Regions from separate parts of the Bacillus sp. MBGLi79 genome, predicted to be linked through region 2. Evidence: riboswitches for the same ligand, from Rfam matches in the RefSeq annotation. Region 2 holds a riboswitch; the other holds the start of a gene.
What was found. A riboswitch is a leader RNA that binds a small molecule or an ion and turns the genes downstream of it on or off. The one in region 2 is predicted to bind S-adenosylmethionine.
Positions count from the first base shown of each region.

Region 1: another riboswitch for S-adenosylmethionine. It lies ahead of mtnK (S-methyl-5-thioribose kinase); the one in region 2 lies ahead of metI (cystathionine gamma-synthase/O-acetylhomoserine thiolyase).

Region 1 covers NZ_CP026521.1:1,694,431-1,699,460, reverse strand. Annotated here, with positions in the region: gene C1T29_RS08625 (pyridoxal phosphate-dependent aminotransferase) at 1-905, opposite strand, end outside; gene C1T29_RS08620 (carbon-nitrogen family hydrolase) at 1,001-1,780, shown strand; SAM riboswitch class I at 1,864-2,007, shown strand; gene mtnK (S-methyl-5-thioribose kinase) at 2,090-3,286, shown strand; gene mtnA (S-methyl-5-thioribose-1-phosphate isomerase) at 3,292-4,353, shown strand; gene C1T29_RS24750 (hypothetical protein) at 4,360-4,473, opposite strand; gene C1T29_RS08605 (methylated-DNA--[protein]-cysteine S-methyltransferase) at 4,565-5,030, opposite strand, start outside.
Region 2 covers NZ_CP026521.1:1,438,575-1,443,604, reverse strand. Annotated here, with positions in the region: gene metC (cystathionine beta-lyase) at 31-1,203, opposite strand; gene metI (cystathionine gamma-synthase/O-acetylhomoserine thiolyase) at 1,196-2,317, opposite strand; SAM riboswitch class I at 2,385-2,505, opposite strand; gene C1T29_RS07275 (esterase family protein) at 2,673-3,395, shown strand; gene C1T29_RS07270 (YjcG family protein) at 3,432-3,947, shown strand; gene C1T29_RS07265 (GNAT family N-acetyltransferase) at 3,951-4,373, shown strand; gene C1T29_RS07260 (hypothetical protein) at 4,445-4,699, opposite strand; gene C1T29_RS07255 (ATP-dependent helicase) at 4,816-5,030, shown strand, end outside.

The sequences.
Region 1 (5,030 bases), 260 kb from region 2:
CTTTTTTCGTAGCGCTCATTTTGCTCCTTGACACACGCTTGGTCTGATAGAAGCGCGACTGCCGCGGCGTCTTGGACCGCTTTAAAAAGGCTGACATACATATGGTCCTGATAAAGGTTCAGCGCTTCGATCACAGAGGCGTTGCCAACTGCAAACCCGACCCGCCATCCAGCCATATTATACGTTTTGGAAAGCGTGTAAATTTCGATTCCTGTGTCTTTTGCCCCCTCCGTTTCGAGAAAGCTGACAGGCCTCTTGCCGTCGTAGCCGATCGCACCGTAGGCAAAATCGTGGACGACGCAAATTCCGTTCGACTTGGCAAACCGGACAGTCTCTTCGAAAAAAACAGGCGTGGCTTGGGCACCGGTTGGATTGTTTGGATAATTTAAATACATGAGCTTCGCTTTTTCTTTCACTTCCTTCGGAATCCGGCTGTAGTCAGGCAGAAACTGATTGCCCGCTGTAAGCGGCATCGTTTCCATGTTCGCTCTTGCCAGCTCAACGCCCGACCAGTAGTCGGGATAGCCGGGATCGGGAACGAGCACGGCATCCCCCGGATTTAACAAACATTGCGGAAGCTCGACAAGACCGGCTTTTCCGCCGAACAATACAGCGACTTCGCGTTCGGGATCGAGCTCTACACCGTATTCCCTTCGATAGAACGCGGCTGCCGCCTCCTTGAGTGAACGGCTGCCGCGAAAGGAGGAATACTGATGGTTTTCAGGGTTGCGAACGGCTTGCGCCATTGTATCAACGATGTGATCAGGTGTCGGCTGATCGGGATTCCCCTGGCCGAGATTGATCACATCATGGCCGGCGGCGATTTTTTCATTCACCTTTTTCACCAAGGAAGCGAAAAACTGCTCAGGCAGCTGTTTCAGCACATCTGAAAGCTCAAATTTCATATGATTCACCCGCTTTTGAAAAATTCTTGAAATGATAGTCCATCATCATATATTGTTAAATGTAAAATGTAAAGAAAAAAATGAGGTGATCCAGATTGAAGCTGACAATTTCATGTCTGCAATTCGATATCGCATACGGCAATCCTTCTGAAAATTTTAAAAAAGCGGAGCAGCTGATCGAACAGGAAAGCCGAAAAGCGGATGTTCTTCTCCTTCCCGAGCTGTGGACGACGGGTTATGATTTAAAAAATCTCGGCTCCATCGCAGATGAAGAAGGCAGGCAAACGAAGAGATGGCTGCAGGAAACGGCAAAAGCAAACCGTGTCCATATCATATGCGGCTCTGTCGCCGTTAAGAAAAAAAGCGGTGTGTACAATATCATGTACATCGCAGACAAAAACGGACATTTGATCAAAGAATACAGCAAAGCTCACCTTTTCCAGCTGATGGACGAACACCTCTATTTGTCAGCGGGCTCAGGCGACGGGAGCTTCGAGCTTGAAGGGATCCCGGCTGCGGGGTTTATCTGCTACGACATCCGTTTCCCGGAATGGATCAGAAAACATACGAAGGAAGGTGCGGGCATCATCTTTGTATCGGCGGAATGGCCGCTCGCCCGCCTCGATCACTGGCAAAGCCTTTTAAAAGCCAGAGCGATTGAAAATCAGTGCTTTGTCGCAGCCTGCAACCGAGCGGGAAGTGACCCGGCAAACGAATTTGCGGGCCACAGCATCATCATTGATCCGCTCGGCCGCACCCTCGCTGAAGCAGGGAGCGGTGAAGCCGTCATCAGGACCGAAATCAACCTCGGGGACATTGAAAAAGCGCGGGGGCAAATTCCGGTTTTTGAGGACATTCGCAGAGATTTATATTAAAAAAGTGTTGACAAGAAAACTGAGATGCTGGTAACATTTTCAGCAACTGACCGAACTGAAATTTCAAAATTTTATATTGATTTCTCTTATCGAGAGTTGGGTGAAGGACTGGCCTAATGACCCCAACAGCAACCGACCGTAATACCATTGTGAAATGGGGCGCGAAATTCTGCGCCGCTAGGGCACGGTGCTAATTCCATCAGACTTTGAATTCTGAGAGATAAGAGAGGCGAACGCGACAAATCAGCCTCTTTCTCTCGATGAGAAAGAGGCTTTTTTATTGTTAACGACATTTAGGGGGAATCACACATGACCGTAACGAAAACCGCAGCATACGAAACTTTGACCGAAAGCTCCGCGGCCGCGCTGGCCGTCCGCCTCGGGCTTTTTCCAAGCAAAAGCACCCTGACATGCCAGGAGATCGGGGACGGAAACTTGAATTTGGTCTTCCGCGTGTATGACAAAGAGCAGCAAAAAGGGCTGATCATCAAACAGGCGGTGCCTTATGCGAAAGTCGTCGGCGAAAGCTGGCCGCTGTCGCTTGACAGGGCGAGAATCGAAAGCAGTGCGCTGATCCGCCAAGCCGAGCATGTCCCGCACCTTGTCCCGAACGTGTACTATTCTGACACCGAGCTTGCCGTTACCGTATTGGAAGACCTTTCTCACTTGGAAATCGCCAGAAAAGGACTGATTGACGGGAAGGATTATCCCCACCTGTCGGAAGACATCGGAGAATTCCTTGGAAAAACACATTTTTACTCGTCTGAATATGCACTTGACCCAACAGTTAAAGGGCGGCTTGTGAAGCAGTTTACGAATCCGGATCTGTGCGATATTACAGAAAGCCTTGTGTTCACAGACCCTTTCTTTGATCATGAGACAAACGATTTCGAAGAAGAGCTTCGCGATGAAGCGGAAGATCTTTGGCGCAATGAAGCATTAAAAATTGAAGTGGCAAAACTAAAACAGCGCTTTTTGTCTGCAGAGGAAACGCTGATCCACGGCGACCTTCATACAGGCAGCATTTTCGCAAGTGAAGAAGCCGAAACGAAAATCATCGACCCTGAATTTGCGTTTTTCGGCCCGATCGGGTTTGACATTGGACAGTTTATCGCCAACCTGCTGCTGCACGCGCTTTCCCGCGAAGAAAACAGGCGGGCTCCTTTATACCGCCATGTCGAGACCGTCTGGCATACGTTCAGCCGGACATTCAGCGAAGCATGGGAAAACGATGCTCTTGACGCTTGCAAAAATGAGAAAGGACGCCTTGAATCAGTTCTGAAGCAGGCGTTTGAAGACGCAGCAGGCTTTGCCGGCTGCGAAATGATCCGCCGGACGATCGGCCTTGCCCATGTGGCGGACCTTGAAACAATCGTTCCGTTTTCCCGGAGAATCAGCCAAAAAAAGCTCGCCCTTAAAATAGGCGCAGCATTCATAGAAAAACGCAGCGGTTTCCGGACGCCAAAAGACTTGATTGAAGCGTTTCGGAACGCGCTTAAGGAGTGAATGACATGCCTGAACAATTTGCGGTGCCCCGCTCTGTCGAATGGGAAGAAGCATCGGTAAAAATTCTGAACCAGCAAAAGCTTCCCGAAAAGACGGAATACCTGCACCTCACAACAAAAGAAGACGTCTATGATGCGATTCAAACGCTGAAAGTGAGGGGGGCACCTGCCATCGGCATTACAGCCGCCTTCGGACTCGCCCTTTGCGCACAAAGCATCGATACATCTGACGTTTCCGCGTTTCTGGTGGAACTCGGAAAAATCAAAGATGAACTCAATCAGGCAAGGCCGACAGCCGTCAATTTATCCTGGGCTCTCAATCGGCTGGTAAAAAGTGCGGAGGACGCAAAATCGGTCAATGAAGCAAAAACAAATCTGATCCATGAAGCTATTCAGATCCAGGTTGAAGACGAAGAAACGTGCCGGCAAATCGGACAGAATGCACTGCATTTGTTCAAATCGGGTGACAGCATCATGACCATCTGCAACGCCGGCTCGATTGCGACAAGCAGGTACGGTACGGCCCTTTCCCCGTTTTATCTTGCCAAAACAAAGGACCTCGACCTTCATATTTATGCCTGTGAAACGAGGCCTGTCCTGCAAGGGGCGCGCCTGACGGCGTGGGAGCTTATGCAGGGGGGAATTGACGTGACGCTGATTACAGACAGCATGGCTGCCCATACGATGAAAGAAAAAAACATTTCAGCCGTCATTGTCGGAGCGGACAGGATCGCGAGAAACGGAGATACAGCCAATAAAATCGGAACATATGGCTTGGCAATCCTCGCCAAAGCCTTTCAAATCCCGTTTTTTATCGCCGCTCCCCTGTCAACTTTTGATGTTTCGATTTCATGCGGCGACGACATTCCGATTGAAGAACGCGATCCGGATGAAGTCAGGCTGATAAACGGAACGCAAATAGCTCCGCAAGAGGTGCCAGTGTTCAACCCTGCTTTTGATATCACGCCGCACGATTTAATCTCTGGCATCATTACGGAAAAAGGGATTATCACAGACAGGTTTGAAGAAGAAATTGAAGCGCTGTTTTCCGCTGAAGCCCTTACTTAGGCCGCTTTAGCGGATTTTAATCGATTTGATGATGTCTTTCTTCTGCTCTTCGGTCAACACGTGCAGCTTGACGAACAATTCCGCGTATCCTGCTATTTTGTTCGGGCGGTTCGTTTTCACTTATTCGTCCTCCTTTTTTACCAAGACCAACATTTTTAACTTAATAAAATTATATGTCGCTGACGAAAAAAAGAAACGGCGTGCTCGTATATTATTTTCCCTTATACGCAATATTTTCGATGTCGAGCAGCACCGCTTTTTTATCCGTTTCATTTCCGGAGTACCCCGTTAAAGAACGATTTTTGCCGATGACACGGTGGCACGGGATCAAAATCGGCAGCGCATTTCTTTTATTGGCCTGGCCGATTGCGCGAACCGCTTTCGGATTCCCGACGGCGCACGCGATATCTAAATAGCTCCGTGATTCACCGTACGGGATCAACTGCAGCGCCTCCCACACTTTTTTCTGAAACAGGGTTCCATCCTGGCGGAGAGGAAGGGTGAACGTCTTCCGCTCCCCCCTGAAATATTCTTCGAGCTGGCGCTTTGCCTCCTTCAACAATTCCGTTTCGGTCCGGCGAAGCTCCAAGCCGTCTTGCTGGAGCTGTTTTAGTTCATCTTTTTCAAATAGCAAATGTGTAATGTGGTGATTTTCCTCGACAATGTAAGCTTGTCCA
Region 2 (5,030 bases):
AATCTGAGAAGCCGGGCCACCGGCTTCTTTTTAACGAACCGCCACTGGTGCAATTTCTTTCAGCGCTTGTTCGAAATCGTGCTCTAAATCGTCTGCATGTTCGACTCCCACACTAAGACGGAGCAGGCCATCAGTAATGCCGCGTTTTTCACGCTCTTCCTTAGGCATTGCCGCGTGAGACATCGTTGCCGGATAAGACAAAATCGATTCCACTGCGCCAAGGCTGACAGCGAAGACCGGCAGTGACACATTCTCGACTAATTTCTTAACTGCCTCTTTGCTTTCAAGCTCAAAAGATAGTACGGCGCCCGCTCCCTTCGACTGGCTTTTATGGGTTTCAGCGCCGGGATGATCAGACAGTCCCGGATAATACACGCGCTTGACCGCCGGATGCTTCTGGAAAAACTCTGCAAGCCGCTGGGCTGTTTGGCTCGCTTTCTCTAAACGGACCTGTAATGTTTTTAATCCGCGCAGGACAAGCCAGCAATCCTGCACGCCAAGAACGGCGCCGAACGCGTTTTGCAGCTTATATAGCTGCTTTCCAAGCTCTTCATCCTTGACAGCAGCCAAACCTGAGAGTACATCGCTGTGTCCGCTTAAGAACTTGGTTGCGCTGTGAAGCACAATATCTACACCAAGATCAAGCGGACGCTGCAGTGCCGGCGTCATAAATGTATTGTCCAGAAAGGTCAGGCAGCCGTTTTCTTTTGCAAGCTGAACAACTGCTTTAATATCTGTAATCCCCAGTGTCGGATTTGATGGTGTCTCCATATAAATGACCTTTGTGTTCGGCTTGATATTCCGCGCCACTTCATTACGATCCGTCATGTCGACAAACGTATGCTCAATGCCAAACCGAGTCAGCACCTCTGTCACCATACGGAAGGTTCCGCCGTATACATCTTCGGTCACAAGAACGTGATCACCCTGTGACAGCAGTAAAAAGGCTGTTGAGATGGCAGCCATGCCTGAACTGAAAGCAAATCCCCTTGTTCCGCCTTCCAGTGCGGCAATTGTTTCTTCAAGAGCTGTTCTTGTCGGCGTGCCAGAACGGCTGTAATCAAATGCGCCGAATTCTTCAAATGAAGATTGGTGAAAAGTCGAGGCGTGCTGAATTGGCACACTGACCGCCCCGGTTGCGCCGTCTGTTTTAAATGGATTGTGCACGAGCTGGGTTTCCAGCGTCCAATTGTGATTACTCAAATGAAACAGCTCCCTCTTTGACCTGAGATAATGCCTGTTTTAGGTCCTCTTTTAAATCTTCCGCATGTTCAATTCCGACAGAAAAGCGCAGCAATCGATTGCAGACCCCGTTTGCGATACGGATCTCTTCAGGAATATCCATGTGCGTCTGGGTCGCAGGGTATGTAATGAAGCTTTCCACCCCGCCGAGGCTTTCTGCAAAACAAATGGTCTTCAGCGCTTTTAAAAATGGGTTGACCCACTCTTCTTTTTGCAGACGGAAGGACAGCATGCCGCCTTTTTCGGGATACAGCACATCTGAAATTTCTTCCTGCTCCTCCAAAAACGCCGCAAGCTCCTGCGCGTTTGCCTGATGCTGGCGCATTCTTAGGCTCAGCGTCTTCATTCCTCTCATCAAAAGCCACGAATCAAATGGCGGCAGGACGGCGCCGATCGCATTTTGATGCTGAAACATTTCCTCTCCGAGCTGCTCATCCTTTACCACGACAAGTCCCGCAAGCAGATCGTTATGCCCGCCTAAATACTTTGTTGCGCTGTGAATGACAATGTCTGCCCCCAGTTCAAGCGGACGCTGCAAGACCGGTGTATAAAATGTATTATCTACGATCAGCAGAAGACCGTGCTCCTTTGTAATCCGGGCAATACGTTCAATGTCCGCCTCCTGCATGAGCGGATTTGTCGGCGTTTCCACAAACACGGCTTTTGTATTCGGCGTCAGCTTAGAGCGTAAACAGTCCTCATCGCTAAAATCATCATAATGAAAGGTCAATCCATATTTTTTCCATTCATTTTCAAACAGACGGTACGTGCCGCCATATAAGTCCGATGAAACGATCAGTTCATCTCCGCTTTTAAACAGCGCCATAATCGTTTGGATAGCAGCCATTCCCGAACTAAAGGCAAGCCCTCTTGCGCCGTTTTCTAAGTTAGCGATCGCGTCCTCAACAAGCTGGCGTGTCGGATTTTTTGTGCGGACATAATCAAATCCGGTTGATTCTCCGATCCCTCTGTGGCGGTATGCTGTTGATAAATAGATAGGAGCACTCACTGTTCCCGTGACTTCATCGCTACGGTTCCCAATTTGAGCTAATTTCGTTTCAACGTGCTGTGACATATAGCTGACACCTTCCCTTTTCAAAATAAAAACCCCTTCTTCATAAGAAGAAGGGGTTTAACGCTTCTTCTTATCTTCCAAGCATAAAAAACGCTTGCTGGATTTAGCACCTTGGCGCTTTGCACATGCAAAACAAGCCGGTTGCTGAGGTTTCTAAGGGCCAGTCCCTCCACCTCTCACGATAAGAAATATCGATTTCAATTTTCTGATTGTTTTATATTAGCGCAATTCACAGTTTATTTCAACACTTTTTTCTTCGTGTGCCGAACCGTTTAAAGAGAGAAATTTCTAATAATTCATGGTACAATAATTGAAAATGCAAGAAAGTATAGTGATGTCCTGGAGGAATGTTTTTATGGCACCGAAAAACGGCACAGTGCAAGAAAAGAAATTCTTTTCAAAAGAGCTTAATGAGGAAATGACCTTACTTGTTTATCTGCCGTCCAACTACTCCCCGCTTTATAAATACCATGTCATTATCGCGCAGGACGGCCACGATTATTTCAGGCTGGGGAGAATCGGCAGACAGGTCGAGGAATTGCTGTCGAAACACGAAATAGACCGGAGCATTATTATCGGTGTTCCTTATAAGGATGTAAAAGAGCGCAGAAACACCTACCATCCGGAGGGTTCAAAATTTTCGGCGTATAAACGGTTCATCGCCCATGAGCTCGTTCCTTTTGCAGATGATGAGTATCCAACCTATCAGGTCGGTTACGGCCGAACGCTGATCGGTGATTCGCTCGGAGCAACCGTGTCACTTATGACAGCGCTTGATTATCCGAATATGTTTGGCAACATCATCATGCAGTCTCCCTATGTTGACAAACATGTGCTAGAAGCCGTGAAACAGTCTGACGATATCAAACACCTCTCTATTTATCACCAAATCGGAACAAAAGAAACTGACGTCCACACGACAGACGGGAACATTCTGGACTTTACAGAACCGAATCAGGAGCTGAAACAGCTGCTGGAGAAGAAGCTTTCCGATTACGATTTTGAGCCATTTGACGGAGACCACAAATGGACATACTGGCAGCCGCTCATCACCCCGGCGCTGAAAAAAATGCTTTAACACTCTATCATACTTTATTTCCAGGAGGGACATAATATGAAATATGGAATCGTTTTATTTCCATCAAAAAAGCTCCAAGACCTTGCAAACTCTTACAGAAAGCGCTATGACCCAAGCTACTCTCTGATCCCGCCACATTTGACGCTGAGAGCATCGTTTGAATGTGCGGAGGAGAAAGCGGATCAGCTCGTATCGCATTTGAGAAACATCGCAAAAGAGTCCCACCCAGTCGTTCTCAAATTGACAAAATACAGCTCATTTGCGCCTGTCAATAATGTCATTTATATTAAAGCAGAGCCGACGGATGAGTTAAAAACACTCAATGAAAAGCTATACACCGGTGTGTTGGCCGGCGAACAGGAATATAATTTCGTTCCGCATGTGACGGTCGGCCAAAATCTTTCCGACGATGAGCATTCAGATGTGCTGGGACAATTAAAAATGCAGGAAGTGTCGCATGAAGAAATTGTTGACCGTTTCCACTTGCTTTACCAGCTGGAAAACGGATCGTGGACAGTTTACGAAACCTTCTTGTTAGGCAGAGGAGAATAATGTTTGGAAGCAGTGATCGCAAAAAATGAAGAACAACTGAAAGATGCTTTTTATGTAAGAGAAGAAGTCTTTGTCAAAGAACAAAACGTGCCTGCTGAAGAAGAAATTGACGAACTTGAAAATGAATCGGAACATATCGTCGTGTATGACGGCGAAAAGCCTGTCGGCGCAGGAAGATGGCGCATGAAGGACGGCTACGGCAAGTTAGAGCGGATTTGCGTATTGAAAAGCCACCGCTCCGCCGGTGTCGGCGGCATCATTATGAAGGCGCTCGAAAAAGCCGCTTCAGACGGCGGCGCTTCCGGTTTCATTTTAAACGCGCAAACACAGGCTGTGCCGTTTTACAAGAAACACGGGTATCGCGTGCTTTCTGAAAAAGAATTCCTCGATGCCGGCATTCCTCACTTACAAATGATGAAAGACTAAACAGCATCCGGGTCTATTAAGATCCGGATTTTTCCGCATATAAAAAACCGTTCTCTCGTATGAACGGTTTTTTATACATATCGATTAATATATGTGCCCATTCCTTTTTCTCGCAATCTCTTATAAAGAGAGCGCTTACGTTTTGCCTCGTTTACTTTTCTTTCAGCAGCCGTTTGATTCTCCTGCTGCTTTTCCAGTTCTTTGTATACCCGCTGAAACGGGACATAGCTGATTTTTTCGGTTCCGGCATAATCCTGCTTATGTCCAATCGTTCTATTAGCATATTGAGCGTATTGCTGGTTTTGAATGTGACCTGCATATATCATACGATACCCACCCCTCTGCTGTCTCTTTTCCCTTAAACTTACTTTTTGAAACACATTTCTTTTGATATGATAGTCATTGTCTGTAATGAACACCTTTAGATTGGGAGGACCCCTTTTTGAAATGCGCCCGACTGAATGATCGAATTATACATTTACATACATATTCGAGAGAACATTATCAATTCCTCTTTGAAGAAGGAATAAAAGGACATTTATTTTGTTCTCATTGCGGAAATCCCGTTTTGTTACGGCTTAACATCGCCGATCCGCCAGAATTTATCCATCGCCAGCCAGGCGATTTCCCGGCATGTGAGGAGGCGTGTGTTCCGAA